Regions from separate parts of the Enterobacter sp. KBR-315C3_2022 genome, predicted to be linked through region 1. Evidence: predicted binding sites of a transcription regulator. Region 1 holds the regulator's gene; each other region holds the start of a gene.
The links. Region 1 encodes CRP, which controls carbon source genes, mostly activating them, when cyclic AMP is high. Its sites were predicted from a motif close to ATGTGANNNNNNTCACAT; they were not measured.
Positions count from the first base shown of each region.

Region 2: a site for CRP is predicted at 763-780, ahead of AB8804_RS05690 (ABC-F family ATPase). Genes of this name have one in related genera too.
Region 3: a site for CRP is predicted at 1,128-1,145, ahead of epd (erythrose-4-phosphate dehydrogenase). Genes of this name have one in related genera too.

Region 1 is NZ_JBGKEB010000020.1:47,210-49,482, forward strand. It holds gene AB8804_RS18350 (YccS/YhfK family putative transporter) at 1-890, opposite strand, end outside; gene crp (cAMP-activated global transcriptional regulator CRP) at 948-1,580, opposite strand; gene AB8804_RS18360 (OsmC family protein) at 1,890-2,273, shown strand, end outside.
Region 2 is NZ_JBGKEB010000003.1:267,318-269,590, reverse strand. It holds gene ldtB (L,D-transpeptidase) at 1-663, opposite strand, end outside; gene AB8804_RS05690 (ABC-F family ATPase) at 886-2,273, shown strand, end outside.
Region 3 is NZ_JBGKEB010000014.1:91,845-94,117, reverse strand. It holds gene tkt (transketolase) at 1-982, shown strand, start outside; gene epd (erythrose-4-phosphate dehydrogenase) at 1,341-2,273, shown strand, end outside.

The sequences.
Region 1 (2,273 bases):
TGTTTTTCCATGCTGAAGCGCGTGGGAAAGCGGTGATACAAAATGTCGTCGGCCAGCACGCGCAGGCGCGCCGAAACCGTCTGCGCGTTCCAGCGGATCACCGCTTCCGCGTGGCTGCGCTCGACCAGCTTCTGCACCTCCTGCGGATGGTGCAGGCTGACGGAGATGTGCTCCTGCAGGTCCAGCCCCACCTGGAAGATGCGCAGCAGCCGCTTGTACTCGTGGTTTTTATTGGCGGCGAGCATGTGCAGCTGCTGGTAGCACTGGCTGATGAGATCCACCACCTTCTGCTGGCGGGTCAGCAGCGGCGGCAGGGATTTTTCCGGGTCGGTATGCTGCGTGAGCAGGGTGTATTTGGCTTCGCAGTAGTCGGCCAGCTGCACGTAGAGCAGGCTCAGGGATTCGCGCAGCGGCTGTTCCCGCCACAGCCAGAACCAAAACCAGTTGAACACGCCGTACCACAGCGTGCCGAGGGCGTAGATCAGCAGCGGCTCCCACACCGGCATATTGCCCGCAAGGCTCAGGGTGAAGATGGCGGCGATCAGCGAGGCGGGCAGCAGGCGCGCGTGCAGGGAACTGATTTCCGCGGTGACGCCGAGCGTCATCGCCAGCACGGTTAAAATCAGCGGCAGCGGAATATCGCGCGCCAGCAGCAGCTGAACGGCGAGGCTACAGCCAGCAAACAGGCAGCCGCCAATTATAAGTCGTTTGAAAAAGCGCTTGTGCGGCGTGTCCAGCCCGGCAATGTTGCAGCAGGCGGGCACCAGGGAAAACAGCAGCCCCTGCTGGAGATGTCCAAGAATGAGGCCAACGGCCACGGGCAGGCACAACACCAGCGTTTGTCGCAGTGCGTAGTTAACTTCCGGGTGATAGATCAGCCTGCGCCACATGGGGAATAGAGACAAAAACGGCGTGACACCCTGCGGTGGCACGCCGTTTGACCGGAATTAACGGGTTCCGTAAACCACAATGGTTTTACCGTGCGCAGAGATCAGGTTCTGATCTTCCAGCATTTTCAGGATGCGGCCCACCGTTTCGCGGGAGCAACCGACGATCTGACCAATCTCCTGACGGGTAATTTTAATTTGCATGCCGTCAGGGTGGGTCATCGCGTCCGGCTGTTTCGCCAGGTTCAGCAGGGTCTGCGCGATACGGCCGGTAACGTCCAGGAAGGCGAGGTTACCCACTTTCTCCGACGTAACCTGCAGACGGCGCGCCATCTGGGAAGAAAGACGCATCAGGATGTCCGGGTTAACCTGGATCAGCTGACGGAACTTCTTGTAAGAAATTTCAGCCACTTCACATGCTGTCTTTGCACGAACCCAGGCGCTACGTTCCTGGCCTTCTTCAAACAGGCCCAGTTCACCGATGAAATCGCCCTGGTTCAGATAAGAAAGGATCATCTCTTTCCCTTCTTCATCTTTGATCAGCACTGCCACCGAGCCTTTAACGATGTAATACAACGTTTCCGCTTTTTCACCCTGGTGAATCAGCGTGCTCTTCGATGGGTACTTATGAATGTGGCAATGAGACAAGAACCATTCGAGAGTTGGGTCTGTTTGCGGTTTGCCAAGCACCATGCGCTGTTATCCTCTGTTATAAGCTGTCTCCAGAGCCATACGTTGCATCCTGACTCTGGGTTTGCAATCGAATTCTTACCCATACCTGGGAAGTCGGCCGTCTAATGTGTCGCAGCCAGTAAAGTTTGATGTCCTCTGCATACATGTGTAACGTCAATGTATTACTGTAGCATCCCGAGTGTTTTAGCATAGCTTTTGCCGCGTGTCTCCTGGTGTCTCGCTTCAGCATGATGCAGGTCGCCTTCCGTTGCGAGAAATGTAACGCACGCGTAATCTGTCACCAAAAATGCAACGTTGGAGTTAATCATTATGCAAGCGCGTGTGAAATGGGTTGAAGGGTTAACCTTCCTGGGCGAGTCCGCTTCCGGCCACCAGATTTTGATGGACGGCAACTCCGGCGATAAAGCGCCAAGCCCGATGGAGATGGTGCTGATGGCGGCAGGCGGATGCAGCGCGATTGACGTGGTGTCTATCCTGCAGAAAGGCCGTCAGGACGTGACCAACTGCGAGGTTAAGCTGACGTCGGAGCGTCGTGAAGAGGCGCCGCGGCTGTTCACGCACATCAACCTGCACTTTATCGTCACCGGTAAAGAGCTAAAAGATGCGGCGGTATCGCGGGCAGTAGACCTTTCTGCGGAGAAATACTGTTCAGTGGCGCTCATGCTGGAGAAAGCGGTGAATATTACCCATTCG
Region 2 (2,273 bases), on a different contig from region 1:
CAGGAACTTGATGTCTTCGTTGCGCAGACGCACGCAGCCGTGGCTGACGCGCAGGCCGATGCCGAAGTTGGCGTTGGTGCCGTGGATAGCGTACAGACGGCCAATGTACAGCGCGTACAGGCCCATCGGGTTGTCCGGGCCAGCAGGAACTACCGCTGGCAGCGGCTCGCCCGCCGCGATGTATTCCGCGTGCATTTTGGCCGTTGGCGTCCAGGTTGGGCCCGCTTTCTTACGCTCAACTTTGGTGGTCCAGTTCAGCGGGGTATCTTTACCCAGCTGGCCGATACCGATTGGCAGCACGATCACGGTGTTGGTGCCTTTCGGGTAGTAGTACAGGCGCATTTCAGCGCTGTTGATCACGATACCTTCATGAACGGTATCCGGCAGGATCAGCTGCTGAGGGATATTCAGCACGGTCCCCGCTTTAGGCAGGTACGGGTCAACGCCCGGGTTCGCTTCCAGCATGTTGGACAGGCCGAGCTGATACTGCGCGGCAAAATACTCCAGCGGCTGGGTGTTGCCTTCCGGCACCGTCACCACTTGGTTTTCACCTACCAGACGGCTTCCGTCTGTCGGCAGAGGATACGTTACCGCAGAAGCGGTTTTGCAAAAACCTACTACGGCTAACGCCGCCGCAAAAAGCGTTGTTAATTTCATGTTCATGTTATGCGAGGTATCTTTGCCACTCTGGCGGTTAGTTGAGAAGTCTGAATCTGTGATGGGAGCGCATTATATGTGCATTCCTGCCCACAGGGAATTCAGATGTGTACGAAATCACATTTTTTTCGAATTTGTTAAAGTTTAGTGGATGGCTGCAACACGGGATCTCATTTCGGAATTGTGGCATAATGCCGCGTTTATCACACTTTTCGCAGGAATCTCCCCGTGTTAGTTACCAGCAACGTCACTATGCAGTTTGGCAGTAAGCCGCTGTTCGAAAACATTTCCGTCAAATTTGGCGGCGGCAACCGTTACGGCCTGATTGGCGCCAACGGTAGCGGTAAATCCACCTTTATGAAAATCCTCGGCGGCGACCTGGAGCCGACGCTCGGCAACGTGTCGCTCGATCCTAACGAGCGCATCGGTAAGCTGCGTCAGGATCAGTTCGCCTTTGAAGAGTTCACCGTGCTCGACACCGTGATCATGGGGCACGGCGAGCTGTGGGAAGTGAAGCAGGAGCGCGATCGCATCTACGCGCTGGCTGAAATGAGCGAAGAGGACGGCTACAAGGTTGCCGACCTGGAAACGCAGTACGGCGAAATGGACGGTTACTCTGCGGAAGCGCGTGCGGGCGAGCTGCTGCTGGGCGTGGGCATTCCGGTTGAACAGCACTACGGGCCAATGAGCGAAGTAGCGCCGGGCTGGAAGCTGCGCGTTTTGCTGGCGCAGGCGCTGTTCTCGAACCCGGACATTCTGCTGCTCGATGAACCGACGAACAACCTGGACATCGACACCATCCGCTGGCTGGAGCAGACGCTGAACGACCGCGACAGCACCATGATCATCATCTCGCACGACCGTCACTTCCTGAACATGGTCTGTACGCACATGGCGGATCTGGACTACGGCGAGCTGCGCGTGTATCCGGGCAACTACGACGAATACATGACGGCGGCGACCCAGGCGCGCGAGCGTCTGCTGGCCGACAACGCCAAGAAAAAGGCGCAGATCGCGGACCTGCAGTCCTTCGTCAGCCGCTTTAGCGCCAACGCCTCTAAATCGCGCCAGGCGACCTCTCGCGCCCGCCAGATTGACAAAATCAAGCTGGACGAAGTTAAGGCCTCCAGCCGTCAGAACCCGTTCATCCGCTTCGAGCAGGACAAGAAGCTGTTCCGTAACGCGCTGGAAGTGGAAGCCTTATCTAAAGGCTTTGAAAGCGGCCCGCTGTTTAAAAACTTTAACCTGCTGCTGGAAGTGGGCGAGAAGATTGCCATCCTCGGCGCGAACGGCGTGGGTAAATCGACCATGCTGAAAACGCTGGTCGGTGAACTGCAGCCGGACACCGGTACCGTTAAGTGGTCCGAGAACGCGCAGATTGGCTACTACGCGCAGGACCACGAGTACGAGTTTGAAAACGATCTGACCGTTTTCGACTGGATGAGCCAGTGGAAGCAGGAAGGCGACGACGAGCAGGCGGTGCGCAGCATTCTGGGCCGTCTGCTGTTCAGCCAGGACGACATTAAAAAGCCCGCGAAAGTGCTCTCCGGTGGTGAAAAAGGCCGCATGCTGTTCGGCAAGCTGATGATGGAAAAACCGAATATCCTGGTGATGGA
Region 3 (2,273 bases), on a different contig from region 1:
CGACGCGAAAGCGAACGAATTCATCGCTAAGCTGCAGGCGAACCCGTCTAAGATCGCCAGCCGTAAAGCGTCTCAGAATGCAATTGAAGCGTTCGGTCCTCTGCTGCCTGAGTTCCTCGGCGGCTCCGCTGACCTGGCGCCGTCTAACCTGACCCTGTGGTCCGGTTCTAAGCCAATCAACGAAGACACCGCGGGTAACTATATCCATTACGGCGTGCGTGAGTTTGGTATGACCGCCATTGCCAACGGTATCTCCCTGCACGGCGGTTTCCTGCCGTACACCTCTACCTTCCTGATGTTCGTTGAATACGCGCGTAACGCCGTGCGTATGGCCGCGCTGATGAAACAGCGTCAGGTGATGGTCTACACCCACGACTCCATCGGTCTGGGCGAAGACGGCCCAACTCACCAGCCGGTAGAGCAGGTGGCTTCCCTGCGCGTAACCCCGAACATGTCTACCTGGCGTCCGTGTGACCAGGTGGAATCCGCGGTGGCGTGGAAATACGGCGTTGAGCGTCACGACGGCCCAACCGCGCTGATCCTCTCCCGTCAGAACCTGGCGCAGCAGGAGCGTACTGAAGAGCAGCTGGCTAACGTCGCTCGCGGCGGCTACGTGCTGAAAGACTGCGCGGGTCAGCCAGAGCTGATCTTCATCGCCACCGGTTCTGAAGTTGAGCTGGCGGTGGCCGCGTGGGAAAAACTGACTGCCGAAGGCGTGAAGGCGCGCGTGGTCTCCATGCCGTCTACCGACGCATTCGACAAGCAGGATGCAGCCTACCGTGAATCCGTGCTGCCGAAAGCGGTTTCCGCTCGCGTGGCGGTTGAAGCGGGTATCGCTGACTACTGGTTCAAATACGTGGGCCTGAACGGCGCGATCGTCGGCATGACCACCTTCGGTGAGTCTGCTCCGGCAGAGCTGCTGTTCGAAGAGTTTGGCTTCACCGTTGAGAACGTTGTCGCTAAGGCGAAAGAACTGCTGTAATCACCGTTTTGCCCGGTGGCGCTTGCGCTTACCGGGCCTGCAAACGGCGCTAAAATGTAGGCCGGGTAAGCGCAAGCGCCGCCCGGCTTTTTTGTATCTGCTATTCCTGATTCCTGTAACGGCACTGTAAATTATTCCACCAAAAATGTGACGCAAGTCATATAGCTGTCTTATTGGTCTGGACAGACATTCCTTTTATTCCCCGATTCGCTTATTCTTGCTGAAGCGTTTCAGTCGATTAAATGTTCGACAAATGACCAATCAATCGCAGTTTGTGACAGGCAGGCATTCCCCTTCGGGCGTCGCTGGATTACTCTTTCAGCCACCTCACATTCAGGGAAAGCGTTGCAGGAGATCTATGACCGTACGCGTAGCGATTAATGGCTTCGGCCGCATCGGGCGCAACGTGGTTCGTGCTTTGTATGAATCCGGGCGTCGTGCGGAAATCACCGTGGTGGCAATCAATGAACTGGCGGATGCTACGGGCATGGCGCATTTGTTGAAATATGACACCAGCCATGGGCGCTTTGCCTGGGATGTTCGCCAGGAAAGAGACCAGCTTTTTGTCGGTGACGATGTGATTCGCGTGCTGCACGAGCCCGGCATAGAAGAGCTGCCGTGGCGTGAACTGGGCGTGGACGTGGTGCTTGACTGTACCGGCGCGTATGGCAACCGCGAACACGGTGAAGCGCATCTGGCCGCCGGGGCGAAAAAAGTGCTGTTCTCCCATCCCGGCAGTCACGACCTCGACGCTACCGTCGTTTACGGCGTAAACCACCTTGAGCTTCAGGCCGAACACCGCATCGTCTCCAACGCCTCCTGCACCACCAACTGCATTATTCCGGTCATTAAACTGTTAGACGATGCGTATGGCATAGAGTCCGGCACCGTAACCACGATCCACTCCGCCATGCACGATCAGCAGGTTATCGACGCCTATCACCCGGACCTGCGACGCACTCGCGCGGCGAGCCAGTCCATCATTCCGGTTGATACCAAACTCGCTGCGGGGATCACCCGTATTTTCCCGCAGTTTAACGACCGCTTTGAAGCGATTGCCGTGCGCGTTCCTACGATTAACGTCACCGCAATCGACCTCAGCGTTACCGTGAAGAAACCGGTAAAAGCCTGTGAAGTCAACATGTTGCTGCAAAAAGCGGCACAGGGTGCATTTCATGGTATAGTTGACTATACGGAATTACCGTTGGTCTCAGTAGATTTTAACCACGACCCGCACAGCGCCATTGTCGATGGCACACAAACGCGCGTGAGTGGTGCACACCTTATCAAG